Regions from separate parts of the Kocuria sp. CNJ-770 genome, predicted to be linked through region 2. Evidence: predicted binding sites of a transcription regulator. Region 2 holds the regulator's gene; the other holds the start of a gene.
What was found. Region 2 encodes HrcA, which represses chaperone genes, less so after heat shock. Its sites were predicted from a motif close to TTNGCACTCGNNNNNNNCGAGTGCNAA; they were not measured.
Positions count from the first base shown of each region.

Region 1: the regulator HrcA is predicted to act here: its motif matches at 4,442-4,468, upstream of groES (co-chaperone GroES).

Region 1 is NZ_MKJW01000097.1:17,465-25,451, forward strand. It holds gene BJF77_RS10265 (acyltransferase family protein) at 1-11, opposite strand, end outside; gene BJF77_RS10270 (acyltransferase family protein) at 8-2,077, opposite strand; gene groL (chaperonin GroEL) at 2,231-3,832, opposite strand; gene groES (co-chaperone GroES) at 3,980-4,276, opposite strand; gene BJF77_RS10285 (siderophore ABC transporter substrate-binding protein) at 4,716-5,705, shown strand; gene BJF77_RS10290 (ABC transporter permease) at 5,792-6,790, shown strand; partial or broken gene BJF77_RS10295 (iron chelate uptake ABC transporter family permease subunit) at 6,801-7,849, shown strand; gene BJF77_RS10300 (ABC transporter ATP-binding protein) at 7,846-7,987, shown strand, end outside.
Region 2 is NZ_MKJW01000101.1:16,895-24,881, reverse strand. It holds gene hemW (radical SAM family heme chaperone HemW) at 1-794, shown strand, start outside; gene BJF77_RS11610 (DUF4870 domain-containing protein) at 829-1,293, opposite strand; partial or broken gene BJF77_RS11605 (DUF3097 domain-containing protein) at 1,440-2,302, opposite strand; gene hrcA (heat-inducible transcriptional repressor HrcA) at 2,478-3,485, shown strand; gene dnaJ (molecular chaperone DnaJ) at 3,557-4,705, shown strand; gene BJF77_RS11590 (16S rRNA (uracil(1498)-N(3))-methyltransferase) at 4,702-5,490, shown strand; gene BJF77_RS20090 (GerMN domain-containing protein) at 5,536-6,177, opposite strand; gene BJF77_RS11580 (PhoH family protein) at 6,824-7,909, shown strand; gene ybeY (rRNA maturation RNase YbeY) at 7,909-7,987, shown strand, end outside.

The DNA of each region.
Region 1 (7,987 bases), on a different contig from region 2:
ACCGTGCTCACAAGGAAGCCTTGGGCCCGGCGGCACCGAGGAGCCGCTCCTCGAGAGCCGGTGCCATGGTCCGCGTGTAGGCCCAGCTGAGGTGGTGCGCGTCCATGAAGACGTGCACGTTGCCCACCACGGGCCGGCACACCCCGACGGGACAGATCAGGTCGGTGAGGTCCAGGGACGTGAAGCCGGGGCGGTCGAGGAGGGCGTCGGCCGGGTTCACGGGAGCCAGCACCTTCGGCACGGGGACCTCGCACCGGGCCGCGCCCGCGCCGTGGCGCTCTGCGCACTCGTAGGGGTTGAAGTCGAAGCGCGGGTTGTCGCGGAAGCCGACGACCTCGATCCCCTGGCCCGTCAGACGGTCGACCAGTTCGGGATATCCGCTGGGCACGGTCTCGCCGGGGCCGTCCATCCGGGCCGCGTACGTCGACGTCGTCAGGACCATGTCCGGGTCCACCTGCTCCACGTAGTCGAGGGCCAACCGGTTGCCCTCGTGGCACTCGTCCCCCTCCGGGCGCACGGCGAACGGGCACCCGGGCTGCAGGACCGACACGAGCTGCCAGTTGCGCTCCTCGGCCAGGGGGATCACCGCACCCATGAACTGCTCCATGTGGGAGTTGCCGACCACCAGGACGGTGCGCGTGGGGTCCTGAACGAGCGGCGTCTGCCGGCAGGACTCCTCGAGCGGCTCCTGTGCGGGGGCGAACTCTCCGGAGCAGGGCTCGGGCAGTCCCACCCACTCGTCCTGCAGCGCGCTGGCCAGCGGCAGCGCGGGAGCCTGCGGGTCCCCGCGGAACTCGAACCCGGGCCGGAGCACGGCGGCTCCGGGGTTGTTGCGGGCGGCCTCCTCCGCGAGCACCGCGGCGCGCCGGGCGTCGACCTGCTGCCAGGCGAGCACGGGCACGGCCACCAGGGCGAGGCTCACGGCCACGGACACCGCCAGCCGCCGCTTGGACTGCTCCGGCCACGCCCAGCGCTGGAACGGGCGCTCCACCAGCTTCGTGGCCAGCACCGCGAGGACCAGAGAGACGAGGATGATCACCGCTCCCGACCGCGGCCCGGCCACCGGCCGGTCCCGCAGCACGAGGTAGGTGATCAGCAGGGGCCAGTGGATGAGGTACAGGGCGTAGGAGGCGTCCCCCAGCCGCACCAGCGGCTTCGAGGCCAGGATCCGGTCCAGCCCGAACGGGGAGCCCGACTGGCCGGCCACGATGATCGCCGCCGCCGAGAGCAGCGGCCACAGGGCGATCCACCCCGGGAACGCCCCCTGCACGTCGATGAGCAGCCCGACCGAGACCATGCTGAGCAGCCCGGCCCAGCCCAGCGCCACCCGGGCGGCCCGCGGCGGGTTCAGGTAGGGCACCGCCAGGGCCAGCAGGGAGCCGAGGGCGAACTCCCACAGCCGGGTGCGGGTGTCGAAGTAGGCGAAGGCCTGCTGGGTGGCGGTGCTGTGCACCGACCACGCCAGCGAGGCGGCGAAGATCAGCCCGAACATGCCCGCCAGCACCGGCACCGGCCGCCACCCCCGCCACCGGGTCAGCAGCCACGCCGCCCCGAAGACCAGCGGCCACAGCAGGAACACCTGTCCCTGCACGGACAGCGACCAGAAGTGCTGGAACGGGGAGGCGGTGGAGGCGTCGGCGGCGTAGTAGTCGACCTCGGCCAGGGCCAGCGCCCAGTTCTGCACGTAGAACACCGAGGCCAGGGCCTCGGTGCGGATCCGGTCGATCCGCGCCTCCGGGAACAGCAGCCACGCGAGCACGAGCGTGCCGAGCACGGTGAGCACGGCCAGGGGCAGCAGCCGTTTGAACACGTGCAGCCAGTACCGCCCGATCGCCAGGGGCCGGCCGGCCTCGAGCTTGCGCACGAAGGACAGGGTGAGGAAGAAGGCGGAGATCAGCAGGAAGATGTCCACCCCGCCGGAGACCCGGTCGAGGAAGACGTGGTAGAGGACCACGAGCAGCACCGCCACGAACCGCAGCCCCTGCACCTCCGGGCGGAACCCGGAGTACCGGGCCACCCGCCCGGCCGTGGACGCCCCGGCGCCGGGGGTCGCCTCGTGCTCGCGAAGGCTGGTCATGGGCATCTCCTGGGAACACCGTGCCGCCATGGGGGGTGCGGCCGTGGTCGGGTGGACCCCCGCACTCTACCGGAGGCGGCCGGGCACGGGCGGCAACGGCGGACGGACCCGCCCCGCGGGAGCGGGACGGGTCCGTCGGGCGGGCAGTGCGGGTCAGTGCTGGTGGCCGTGCCCCGCGTCCTCGGCGGGCTTGTCCGCCACGAGGGTCTCCGTGGTGAGCACGAGCGCCGCGATGGACGCGGCGTTCTGCAGCGCCGAGCGGGTGACCTTGACCGGGTCGATGATGCCGGCCGCGACCATGTCGACGTACTCGCCGGCGGCGGCGTCGTAGCCGTGGCCGGGCTCCAGGTCGGCCACGCGGGAGACGACCACGGCGCCGTCCTGGCCGGCGTTCTGCGCGATCCAGTACAGCGGCTGGCGCAGCGCGCGGCGCACGATGCCGAGCGCGGTCGCCGCGTCGCCGGTGAGCCCGAGGTCGGACTCGTCGAGGACCTTCGCCGCGTGCACCAGGGCGGTGCCGCCGCCGGAGACGATGCCCTGCTCGAGCGCCGCGCGGGTCGAGGACACGGCGTCCTCGATGCGGTGCTTGCGCTCCTTGGCCTCGACCTCGGTGGCCGCGCCCACCTTGATCACGGAGACCCCGCCGGCGAGGCGGGCGAGCCGCTCCTGGAGCTTCTCCCGGTCCCACTCGGAGTCGGTGCGCTCCACCTCGGCGCGGATCGTGGCGACGCGCTCCTGGATCTGCTCCGGGGTCCCGCCGCCGTCGACCACCGTGGTGGTGTTCTTGGTCACCGTGACGCGGCGGGCCGTGCCCAGCTGCTCCAGGGTCACCTGGTCGAGGCTGATGCCGAGCTCGGAGGTGATGAACTCGCCGCCGGTGAGCACCGCGAGGTCCTGCAGGATCGCCTTGCGGCGGTCGCCGAACCCGGGGGCCTTGAGCGCCACGACGTCGAGGGTGCCGCGCAGCTTGTTGACCACCAGGGTGGACAGGGCCTCGCCCTCGACGTCCTCCGCGATGATGGTCAGCGGCTTCTTGGCCTGGAGGACCTTCTCCAGCACCGGCATGAGCTCCTGCACGGAGGAGATCTTGCCCTGGTACAGCAGCACCAGGGAGTTCTCCATGACCGCTTCCTGGCGCTCGGCGTCGGTCACGAAGGACGGGGAGAGGTAGCCCTTGTCGAACTGCATGCCCTCGGTGACCTCGAGCTCCACCTCGGTGCTGGAGCCGTCCTCGACGGTGATGACACCGTCCTTGCCGACCGTCTCGAAGGCCTGGGCGATGAGCTCCCCGATGGTGGGGTCCTGGGCGGAGATGGTCGCCACGTGGGCGACGTTGACGCCCTCGACCGGGCGGGCGTTGTCCAGCAGGCGCTGCGCGACGGCCTCGACGGCCTTCTCGATGCCGCGCTTGAGGCTCAGGGGGTCCGCCCCGGCGGCCACGTTGCGCAGGCCCTCCTTGACGAGCGCCTGGGCCAGCACGGTGGCGGTGGTGGTGCCGTCGCCGGCGACGTCGTTGGTCTTGGTCGCCACCTCCTTGGCGAGCTGCGCGCCGAGGTTCTCGTAGGGCTCGTCGAGCTCGACCTCGCGGGCGATGGTCACGCCGTCGTTGGTGATCGTGGGGGCGCCCCACTTCTTGTCGAGCACCACGTTGCGCCCGCGGGGGCCGAGGGTGACCTTGACGGTGTCGGCGAGCTTGTTGACGCCGTTCTCGAGGGACTTGCGGGCGGCATCGTCGAATGCCAGCTGCTTGGCCATGGGCGAAGAGCTCCTTCTGGGTGGCTGGTGGTCCAGCGGGGTTCGGGAATTCGGGGACGACGAAGGGTGCCCGCCGCGGGCCCGCCGGGAAAGCGGGGCGCGCGGCGGGCACCCTTCGTCAGGACTGCGCGGTCTGCTGCGCCGGCTCTACTTCTCGACGACGGCGAGGACGTCGCGGGCCGGGAGCACCAGGTACTCCTCGCCGTTGTACTTGACCTCGGTCCCGCCGTACTTGGAGAAGATCACGACGTCGCCCTCCTTGACGTCGACCGGGATGCGGTTGCCGGAGTCGTCGACACGGCCGGGGCCCACGGCCAGGACCTTGCCCTCCTGGGGCTTCTCCTTGGCGGTGTCCGGGATGACGAGACCGGAAGCGGTGGTCTGCTCAGCGGCGAGCGGCTGAACGACGATGCGATCCTCGAGGGGCTTGATGGAGACCGACACGATCTCTCCTTCTCTGTAGGCGTGGAAAGCGGTGGGCGACCGCGGGCAGGGCCCGCCGTCTTGCTTCGGGCCGGTTGGCGCACCAACCGTCGTCGCGGTGCCGATCGATCGCCTGGCCCTTAGCACCCTCACCCGGAGAGTGCCAAGGCCGACTATAGAAGTCGCCTAGCAGTCGGTCAAGGCGAGTGCCAGCGCGGTGGAGCGGCCGATCCCATACCGGTCGAATTAGGGCACGCCGATGTTCTCCAATGATTTGCCTCACCCGCCCGGAACACTCTAGGTTGAGCGGTAAGGCGAGCCTTACCTCGGCCGAGAACCGGTGCCGCCCCGACGTCCCGTGCACTGCACCGGGACGTCGCCACGTGCGGCGCCCCGCCGTGCGCCCCGCCGGGGGCGGCACGACGGGACCCGCACCCGAATCCCCGCACGAAGGACCACCATGAACCGCACCCAGTACCCGGCCGCCGTCCTGGCCGCCGTCAGCGCCCTCGCCCTCACCGCCTGCGGCGGATCCCAGGGCGGCGAGACGGCGTCCGCGGAGTCCTCCGCCGCCTCCACGGTCGAGGTCGAGGACAACTACGGCACCCAGACCGTGAGCGCCCCGCCGGCGTCCGTGGTCGCCACCGACAACCGGACCTTCGAGACGCTGGCGGACTGGGGCATCGAGCTGGTGGCCGCCCCGCGCGCCCTCATGCCGGACACCATCGCCTACGCCGACGACGAGTCCGTCACCGACCTCGGCAACCACCGCGAGCCCGACCTCGAGGCCGTCGTCGCGGCGGACCCCGACCTCATCGTCAACGGTCAGCGCTTCGCGGACTACCGCGACGACTTCGCCGACCTCGTGCCGGACGCCACCATCGTGGAGCTCGACCCCCGGGAGGACCAGCCCTTCGACGAGGAGCTGAAGCGGCAGACCTCGGCGCTGGGCGAGATCTTCGGCCGGAGCGCGGAGGCCGAGGAGATCAACGGCGCCTTCGACGCGGCGATGCAGCGAGTCGTCGAGGAGTACCAGCCCGGGGACACGGTCATGGCCGTCACCGTCTCCGGCGGCGAGATCGGCTACATCGCCCCGGAGGTGGGGCGGACCCTGGGTCCGCTGTTCGAGATCTTCGACTTCGCCCCGGCCCTCGAGGTCGATGGGGCCACCGACGACCACCAGGGCGACGACATCTCGGTCGAGGCGATCGCGGACGCGAACCCCGACTGGATCCTCGTGATGGACCGTGACGCGGCCGTCAGCCCCGACGACGCCGAGTACACGCCGGCGCAGGAGGTCGTCGAGAACGCCGAAGCGCTGCGCAACGTCACCGCGGTGCGGGAGGACAACGTGGTGTACATGCCCAAGGACACGTACACCAACGAGGGCATCCAGACCTACACGGAGTTCTTCAACACCCTGGCCGACGCCATGGGCGAGCAGGACTGACCGACCGTGCGGACGACGGTGGTGGGGCCTCCGACGGCGGACACCACCACCGTCCCGCGCCGGGCACGAGGCCGGAGGAGAGGCTCATGACGACGACCACGCCGGGACCCCCGGCCGGGAACGGCCCGGGGAGCAAGGGCGCGCTGTTCGACCGGAAGCTGCTCGCCGGCGCCCTGGGGGTCCTCGCGCTGCTGGCCGTGTCCCTCCTCACGGGGGTCTACGACGTGTTCGGCGCCGAGGGCGGCGGCGAGATGTTCGCCATCACCCGCGTCCCCCGCACCGTGGCCCTGGTGCTCGCCGGCGCCGCCATGGCGATGTCCGGGCTGGTGATGCAGCTGCTCACGCAGAACCGCTTCGTGGAGCCCACCACGACGGGCACCACCGAGTGGGCGGGGCTCGGCCTGCTCGTGGTCACGCTGCTGGTCCCCACGGCGAGCCTCCTCACCCGGATGCTCGGCGCCGTGGCCGCGGCCTTTCTCGGGACCACGATCTTCTTCCTCTTCCTGCGCCGGGTGTCCCTGCGCTCCTCGCTCATCGTCCCCATCGTCGGGATCATGCTGGGCGCGGTGGTCGGTTCCGTCTCGACGTTCCTGGCGCTGCAGACCGACATGCTGCAGAACCTGGGCGTCTGGTTCGCCGGCAGCTTCACCTCGGTCCTGCGGGGCCAGTACGAAGTGCTGTGGATCGTGCTGCTGGTCGTCGTCGCGGTGTTCCTCGTGGCGGACCGGCTCACCGTCGCCGGGCTCGGCGAGGACATCGCCACCAACGTCGGCCTGAACTACCACCGGACCGTCCTGCTCGGCACCGGGCTGATCGCGGTGGCCACCGGCGTGGTGACCGTCGTCGTCGGCAACCTGCCGTTCCTGGGCCTCATCGTCCCCAACATCGTCTCGATGGTCCGCGGCGACGACCTGCGCAGCAACCTGCCGTGGGTCTGCCTGCTGGGCATCGCCGTCGTGACGGTGTGCGACCTGATCGGGAGGATCGTCATCATGCCCTTCGAGATCCCGGTGTCCGTGATCCTCGGGATCGTCGGCGCCGTCGTGTTCGTCCACCTCCTCCTCAGGCAGCGTCGACGTGTCTGAGGCCGTGATCATGACACCCGCGACGACACCGGCCACAACACGGACGGCCCCCGCCGGCCGGCGCGGCGCCGGCGCCTTCCCCACGCCGCAGGCCCGGCGGCGGTACTGGGCGGTCGTGGCCGTGCTGGCCCTGGCGTCGGCGGGCTTCGCCTTCGGCCTGCTCGCCTGGGGCAACCCGATGCCGGTGGGCTCGGACGGCTTCTGGCGGATCGCGGAGCGCCGGGTCACCAGCGTCGTGATCATGGCGGTCGTGGCCTTCTGCCAGGCGATGGCCACCGTGGGCTTCCAGACGGCCACGAACAACCGCATCATCACCCCGTCGATCATGGGCTTCGAGTCCCTCTACGTGGCGATCCAGACCTCCACGGTGTACGTCCTGGGCGCCGCCGGGATCCTCGTCCTGCAGGGCGTGCCGCAGTTCCTGCTGCAGGTCGCCCTCATGGTGGCCCTCTCCCTCGCCCTCTACGGATGGCTGCTCTCCGGCCGGTACGGGAACCTGCAGGTCATGCTGCTCGTGGGCATCATCATCGGGGGCGGGCTCGGGTCGGTCTCGACGTTCATGCAGCGCCTGCTCTCCCCCAGCGACTTCGACGTGCTCTCCGCGCGGCTGTTCGGCTCCGTGACGAACGCCCACGCCGACTACCTTCCGGTGGCCATCCCCCTGTGCGCCCTGGCCGGCGGCGCCCTGTGCTGAGCTGTGCCCGCCTCAACGTGGTCGCCCTCGGACGGGACGTGTGCCTGAACCTGGGCCTGCGGCACCGGACCGAGGTCATGCGCACGCTCTTCCTCGTCTCCGTGCTGATGGCGGTCTCCACCGCGCTGGTGGGTCCGATGACGTTCCTGGGCTTCCTGGTGGCCACGCTCGCCTACCAGTTCGCCGACACCTACGACCACCGCCGCGTCTTCCCGGTCGCGGTCCTCACCGGGTTCCTCGTCCTCACCGGCGCCTACTTCGTGCTCCAGCACGTGTTCTACGCCCAGGGCGTGGTCTCGATCATCATCGAGCTGGTCGGCGGCTCCGTCTTCCTCTACGTCATCCTCCGAAAGGGCCGGCTGTGATCACCCTCACCAACGTGCGCAAGGACTACGGGAGCGAGGTCACCATCGGCCCCGTGGACCTGGAGATCCCCTCGGGCGGGATGACCGCCCTGGTCGGCCCCAACGGCGCGGGCAAGTCCACGCTCCTGACCATGATCG
Region 2 (7,987 bases):
GGGTGTCCTTCGGCATGCAGTCCGCGGCCCCGCACGTGCTCGCCGTCCTGGACCGCACCCACGACCCCGACAACGTGCCGCGGGCGGTCGCCTGGGCGCGCGAGGCGGGACTGGGCGTGAGCGTGGACCTGATCTACGGCACCCCCGGGGAGACCCTGGCCGACTGGGAGCACTCGCTGCGCACCGCCGTGGGCTACGAGCCCGACCACGTCTCGGCCTACTCCCTGATCATCGAGGACGGCACCCGGCTGGCCGCCCGGATGCGGCGCGGGGAGGTCCCGCCGGTCGACGAGGACGACCAGGCCGACAAGTACGAGCTGGCCGACCGGATCCTGGGGGAGGCCGGCTACGAGTGGTACGAGGTGAGCAACTGGTCCCGGCCCGCCCGCGGCGCCGGCGCCCGGGCCCACCGCAGCCGGCACAACCTCGCGTACTGGCACAACCAGGACTGGTGGGGGATCGGCCCCGGGGCCCACTCGCACGTGGGCGGCACGCGCTGGTGGAATCTCAAGCACCCGGTGCCCTACACGAACCGGGTGCGGGCCGGGGAGTCGCCCGCGGCCGGGCGGGAGATCCTCGACGCGGACACCCGCCACCTCGAGCGCGTGATGCTCGAGGCGCGGATCCGGGACGGCCTGCCCGTGGCGGCCCTGGACGACGCCGGGCGTGCGGCGGTGGCCGGGCTCATCGCCGACGAGCTCGTGGAGCCCGGGCCGGCGCTGCGCGGGACGCTGGTGCTGACCCTGCGGGGCCGGCTCCTGGGCGACGCCGTGGTGCGGCGCCTGCTGGACTGACCGTGGACGCCCGCCGGACCCGGCGGCGGGTGCCTCAGCGGCGGGCGGCGCGCTCCCGCGACCGCTCGCGCAGCTTCTCGGCGAGGCGGTCGTACAGACGGGTGTTGAACCGGTAGAGGTAGGGCTCCCCGTGGTTGACCCGGATCCCGCCGGCGAGGGAGCCGAGGGCCAGCAGCAGCCAGGCCGCGGCGGCGGCGAGCGCGAAGAACCAGCCGACGAACGGGACGGGGGCGAGCAGCACGCCGGCGACCACCACGAGCGTGGGGAGCAGGGTGAAGTTCATCGCCTCTCGCGACTCCTGCTCGGTGAACCTCCCGCGGCGGCGGAAGACGCGGTGGATGAGGAACGAGGGCACGAAGCCGACCACCCCGGCGAAGTGCGCCAGGGTCGCCCACTGGTGGTCCTCGGCGACGGTGAGCGGCTGCGCCACGGGGGAGAGGCCCTCGAACGGGGCCTCGGCGTTCTCGTGGCTCGATCGGGGGTCGGTCTGCACGGGCACGGAAGTCCTTCGGGGGTGGGACCGCGGCGCGGCTGCGGTCGGCGGATGGCGTGGCTCGATTCTACCGGCCGGTTCGGGAGTTGCACGGGGTTCGCCCGCGCACGTGTGCCTGTGTGACGTGATGTCGGTCGCGCCGCCCCGGGAGCTCAGGCGCCCGGGGCGGTGAGGAAGTCGATGAGCTCCTCGACCCGCCCCAGGAGGGCGGGCTCGAGGTCGGCGTAGCTGTCCACCCGGGAGAGGATGTGCTGCCACGCCCGGCCGAGGTCCCCGGGCGTGCGGTGCGGCCAGCCCAGGGCCGCGGCGGTGCCGGTCTTCCAGTCGGTGCCCCGTGGGACCACGGGCCAGGCCTCGATGCCGAGGACCGGGGGCCGGACCGCCTGCCAGATGTCCACGTACGGGTGGCCCAGCACCAGCACGTTGCCGGCGGCCCCGGGCAGGCGCATCGTCCGCTCGGCGATCCGGGACTCCTTGGAGCCGGGCACGAGGTGGTCCACGAGGATGCCCAGCCGCCGGCCCGGGCCCGGGCCGAACTCCTGCACCGCCGCCGGCAGGTCGTCGACGCCGTGCAGCGGCTCCACGACGATGCCCTCGACCGCCAGGTCGTGCCCCCAGACCTTGGCCACGAGCTCGGCGTCGTGGTAGCCCTCGACCCAGACGCGGGAGGCCTTGGCGGTGCTCGCGCGCAGCCCCTCCACGGCCACGGAGCCGGAGCGGGTGCGCCCGGGCTGCTTCGCCGCCGGGGCCGGCGGGGCTCCACGACGACGACGGGCTCGCCCTCCAGCAGGAAGCCCGGCCCGAGCGGGAACGCCTTGACCCGGCCGCGGCGGTCCTCCAGGCCCATGACCCGCATCCCGCCGATCGTCTCCAGGGACACGACTGCCCCGACCCAGCCGGTGGTGACGTCCTCCAGGAGCAGCCCGGGGGCGACCGGCACCTCCGCGGAGACCGGCTTCCGCCGGGCCAGGCCCGCGTCGTCGAGGCTGCGCGGCCCCCAGCCGTAGTCGCTCATGCTCGTCCTCCCGGTCGCGGTCCCGCCCGTCCGGCGCGGATCAGCCGGAAGCGTACCAAACCGGGCGGGCGGGACCGTGGGGTCGGACACGGGGGCTACACTGGATCGCGCTGGCACTGTGGCCGCCCGAGTGCCAGGCGGCCCGGGTGCCGAGGAGACGACGGGGAGGAGCGACGTGAACCATCCGAGACGACTGCAGATCCTGCAGGCCATCGTGGAGGACTACGTGCACTTCCAGGAGCCCGTGGGCTCCAAGGCCCTCGTGGAGCGGCACCGGCTCGGTGTCTCCTCGGCCACCGTGCGCAACGACATGGCCGCGCTCGAGGAGGAGGGCCTGATCACGGCCCCCCACACGAGCTCCGGCCGGATCCCCACCGACAAGGGCTACCGGACGTTCGTGGACCAGATCGCGGCCGTCAAGCCGCTCTCCGGCCCGGAGCGCCGGGCCATCCAGAGCCTGCTCGACGACGCCGCCGACCTCGACGACGTCATGGAGCGCACCGTGCGCCTGCTCGCCCAGCTCACCCACCAGGTGGCGGTCGTGCAGTACCCGCACGCGTCCGGGGTGACGGTGCGCCACGTGGAGGTCGTCGACCTCGGCGCGGGCCGGGTGCTCGTGGTGCTCATCCCCACCAACGGACGGGTCGCGCAGCGCGTGGCGGTGCTGCCCGCCCCCTTGGAGGAGGCGCAGCTGCTCGAGCTGCGCACCCGGGTGCTGGCCGCGGCCGTCGGCCGTTCCCTGGCCGCGGTGCCCGCGGCGCTCGTGACCATGACCGCCGACATGGCGCCCGCGCTGCGCCCGGCCGCCGAGACGGTGGCCGAGGTCGTCGGGGCCCTGGCCGCGGGCGGGGCCGAGCACCGCATGGTCATGGCCGGCACCGCCAACCTCGCCCGCGCCACCGGGGACTTCCACCTGAGCATCGGCCCCGTCCTGGAGGCGCTCGAGGAGCAGGTCGTCATGCTCCGGCTGCTCTCCGAGATGGAGCAGGACGCCCGCGGCGTGGCCGTGCGCATCGGCGCGGAGAACGCCGCGGGGCCCCTGTCCGAGGCGGCGGTCGTCGCCACCGGCTACGGGCCCCAGTCCAAGGTCGGGGTCGTGGGCCCCATGCGCATGGACTACCCGTCCACGATGGCGGCCGTGCGCGCCGTCGCCCGCTACCTCTCCCGTATCCTCGGGGGCTGAGCCCCCGCGGGCCCCGGTGCCGGGGCCCTGCACCAGAACTCCCACCAGACCTCTCGACAGAACGGACCACGGTGAGCAATCACTACGAGACCCTGGGTGTGTCCCGCGACGCCAGCCAGGAAGAGATCAAGAAGGCCTACCGGAAGAAGGCCCGCCGGCTGCACCCGGACGTCAATCCGAGTCCCGAGGCCGCGGAGGAGTTCAAGCGCGTCTCCCACGCCAACGACGTCCTCGCCGACCCCGAGAAGCGGCGGGTGTACGACGCCACCGGGAACGAGAACGGCACCGACACCGGCTTCGGCGGCGGGTTCCCGGGCACCGGCTTCGGCTTCCAGGACATCTTCGACACCTTCTTCCAGGGCGCCGGCGGCTCCGGGGCGGGCCGGCGCGGGCCCGCCTCCCGCACCCGCCAGGGCCAGGACGCGCTGATCAACGTGCGCGTATCCCTCAAGGACGCGGTCTTCGGCACCGAGAAGAAGATCACCGTGGACACCGCGGTGGTCTGCCCCACCTGCAACGGCAGCTGCTGCCAGGAGGGCACCCGCCCGGAGACCTGCGAGGTCTGCCACGGCGCCGGCCAGGTGCAGCGCCAGGTGCAGTCCATCCTCGGGACCGTGGTGACCGCCGCCCCCTGCGCCACCTGTGACGGCTTCGGCACGGTCATCAAGCACCCCTGCCACGAGTGCTACGGCGAGGGCCGCGTGCGCGACCGCCGCCCCCTGACCGTCAAGATCCCGGCCGGGGTCTCCTCGGGCAACCGGATCCGCCTCTCCGGCCAGGGCGAGGCCGGCACGGCCGGCGGTCCCAACGGTGACCTCTACGTCGAGCTCAAGGTCGACCCGGACCCGACGTTCGAGCGGCAGGGCGACGACCTGCACGCCAGGGTGCGCGTGCCCATGACCTCCGCGGCCCTGGGCACCACCGTGACCCTCGAGACCTTCGACGGGGAGCGCGAGGTGCCGGTGACCCCGGGCACCCAGACCGGCCACACGGTCACCCTGCACGACCTCGGCGCCACGCGGCTGCGCGGCGGCGGCCGCGGCGAGCTCTTCGTCCACCTCGAGGTCGAGACGCCCACGGGGCTCGACGACGAGCAGCGCGAGCTGCTGGAGCAGCTCTCCCGGCTGCGCGGGGAGGAGCAGGCCACCGGCACCACGCTCGACAGCCCCGCCGGCTCCGGCGGGTTCTTCTCGCGGCTCAAGGACCGCTTCGACCTGTGAGCCTGCCCGTCTTCAAGGTGGAGCCCGGCCGGCTCGAGGGGCTCGGCCCGGGCGCGGTGCTCACCGTCACCGGGCCGGAGGCCCGCCACGCCGTCACGGTGCGCCGCCTCGGCCCCGGGGAGCGCCTCGAGCTGGTCGACGGCGCGGGCGCCCGGGCGACCGGGGAGCTGTGCGCCGCCGGGACGGACAGCAGGGACAGCATGGACGTGCGCCTGGCCGCGGTGAGCGCGGACCCGGTCCGCCGGCCGCGGCTGGTGCTCGCCCAGGCCCTCGCCAAGGGGGAGCGCGACCTCCTCGCCGTCGAGACGGCCACCGAGCTCGGCGTCGACGCGGTGGTGCCGTGGCAGGCGGAGCGCTCCATCGTGCGGTGGAAGAAGGAGCGGGCGGCCAAGAGCCACGACAAGTGGGTGCACACCGTGGCGGCCGCCGCCAAGCAGTCCCGCCGGGCCCGCTGGCCCGAGGTGCTGCCCCTGAGCACCACCCGGGAGCTCACGGCGCTGCTGGGGCGGCCCGGCACGGCGGGGGTCGTGCTGCACGAGCAGGCCCGCGAGTCCCTGGCGGGACTGCTCGGCGGACCGCACCGGCCCTGGGAGGCGGCGGAGCAGATCGTGCTCGTCGTCGGCCCGGAGGGCGGCATCGCCCCGGGCGAGCTCGAGGCCCTGGCCGGCGCCGGGGCGCGGACGCTGCGGCTGGGGCCCGAGGTGCTGCGCAGCTCCACGGCCGGCCCGGTCGCCCTGGCCGTGCTCAGTGCCGCGCTGGGCCGGTGGGACGGCGCACCGGGGTGAGCCCCGGCCCGGCGGCCCCGCCCACGCCCCCGGCGGGCCCGGCCCTCAGCCCGCGACGACCTCCACGGCGCCGTCGTCGCGCACGGTCACGCCCTCGGCGTCCCGGCCCGTGACCGTCACCCCGTACCGGCCGGGGGTCAGCTCGACCTCGGTGCGGAACCCGACCGTCCCGTCGTCCCGCGCGGTGGTGCTCACCGACCCGCCGGCGACCGTCGCGCCGTCCTCGTCGAGGACCGCCCACCGGACGTCGTCCACGCCCTCCAGGGCCCGGCCGGAGATCTCGACGGCGCCCTCGGGGTGCGGGCCCTCCCGGGGGTCCAGCAGCCACAGGGGCGCCTCCAGGTTCCCGTCCGGGCGCAGGGGCTGGTCGAGCCGGACGGAGCCGAAGACCTCCTCCCGGGCCCTCCCGTCCACGAGCACCACCACCTCCGGCTCCGCGTTCTGCGGCAGCAGCCCCGTGCTGCTCGCCGTGGCCGTCACGGTGTGGGCGAGCTGCTGGAGCGCGAGGTGCGCGTCCTGCTCGTCCAGGCCGGCGCGGAAGGCCTCGGCGGGCAGGTCGACGGTGATCGTGCCGTCCGGCGAGGTGGAGCTTCCCACCCGGTCCACCGGGGACCAGAGGGTGCGGTAGCCCGGGTCCTGGGGCGCGGCGGTGGTCAGCAGCGCGGCCGCGGCCGCGATGGGGTCCACGGCCGCCGGGCCCTCGGTGGCGTCCCGGAACTCGCGGAACAGCCGCTGCTCCCCGTCGGCCGCCCCGCCCAGTACACCGGGACCTTCGTGGTGGCGACCGCGCTGCTGCTGCCCGCGGCGCCGCTGCCCGCCGCGCCGGGCGCGGCAGCGGCAGCGGAGGCCGGCGCGGAGGCGGGCGCAGCGCTCGATGCGGGAACGACGCCGTGGGGCGCCGCCCCGGGCCCGGGGCGCACCCCGCGAGCACGACGACGCAGGCCGCGGACAGGGCGCCCGCGCGGCGGCGGGCGCGGCGGGCGGGGGACCGGAACAGGTCAGTGGCCATGGGGGGACGCACACCTCGTCTCTCCGGGTCGGTGGGGATGCCGGTGCGGCCGGCCGGGGCCCGCACCCGTCCCCCTGCCGGAGGACCCGACCATTCCAGCACAGCGTCCCGGGGCCCCACGCCCGCAACGGCCGCTGCACCGTGACCGATACCAAATCGGAATGTCCGCCCGGGCGGGCCCGGGCGCCGGAGCCGCGCGGTACTCTGGTAGCAGGGCCTGCCCCGCGGGGCGCCCGCCGCCGTACCGCGGTGCCGCACCGGCACCCGCACCGCAAGCACAGCACCCATCGAGAGAGCGAGAGCACGGCCCCACGGGCCGCACCCATGACTGAGACGCTGCCCGGCACCACGCACCCACTGACGGCCCGCACCGTCATCACCTTTCCCGACCGCGAGACCATGGTCCGCTGCCTCGGCTCCGGGGACGACACCCTGCGCCAGGTCGAGGCGGCCTTCCCCGGCCTCTCGACCCGCCCGCGGGAGCTGGAGCTCGGCATCGAGGGTCCGACCGGTCCCGTGCAGATCGTCGCGACGCTCTTCGACGAGCTGAAGGTCCTCGCCGGACGCGAGACCGCGATCACCCCCCAGGTGATCACGCAGCTGCTCGAGCTCATCGGCCGGGACCTCTCCGTCCGGCCCAGCGGAGCGCTGACCCAGAACATCCTCTCCAGCCGGGGCCGCAAGATCCGGCCCAAGACCCTGCACCAGAAGTCCTACGTCGACGCGATCGACGAGCACACCGTCGTGTTCGGCATCGGTCCGGCCGGCACGGGCAAGACCTACCTCGCCATGGCCAAGGCCGTGCAGGCGCTGCAGGCCAAGGAGGTCTCCCGGATCATCCTCACGCGCCCGGCCGTGGAGGCGGGGGAGCGCCTCGGCTACCTGCCGGGGACGCTGAGCGAGAAGATCGACCCGTACCTGCGCCCGCTCTACGACGCGCTGCACGACATGATGGACCCGGAGTCCATCCCGCGGCTCATGGAGGCGGGGACGATCGAGGTGGCACCCCTGGCGTACATGCGCGGGCGGACCCTCAACGACGCGTTCATCATCCTCGACGAGGCGCAGAACACCACGCCCGAGCAGATGAAGATGTTCCTCACCCGCCTGGGCTTCGGCTCGAAGATGGTGATCACCGGCGACGTCACCCAGGTGGACCTGCCCGGCAGCACCTCGTCCGGGCTGCGCCAGGTGCAGCACGTGCTCGGCGGTGTCCAGGACGTCGCGTTCACCGAGATGACCGCGGAGGACGTCGTGCGCCACGAACTGGTGAGCCGCATCGTCAGCGCCTACGACGTCTTCGACACCACGAACCGGCGGCGCAACGAGCGCCGGGAGCGCAAGGAGAGCACGAGGGCGGCGCGGGCCGCCGAGAGCGGCGCCGCCCCCGAGCACGGGGAGCGCGCCTGATGGCCGTCGAGTTCGACCTCCACGCCGACCCCGAGGAGGTGCCGGCCGCGGACCGTGCGGCCTGGGCCGCCGTCGACG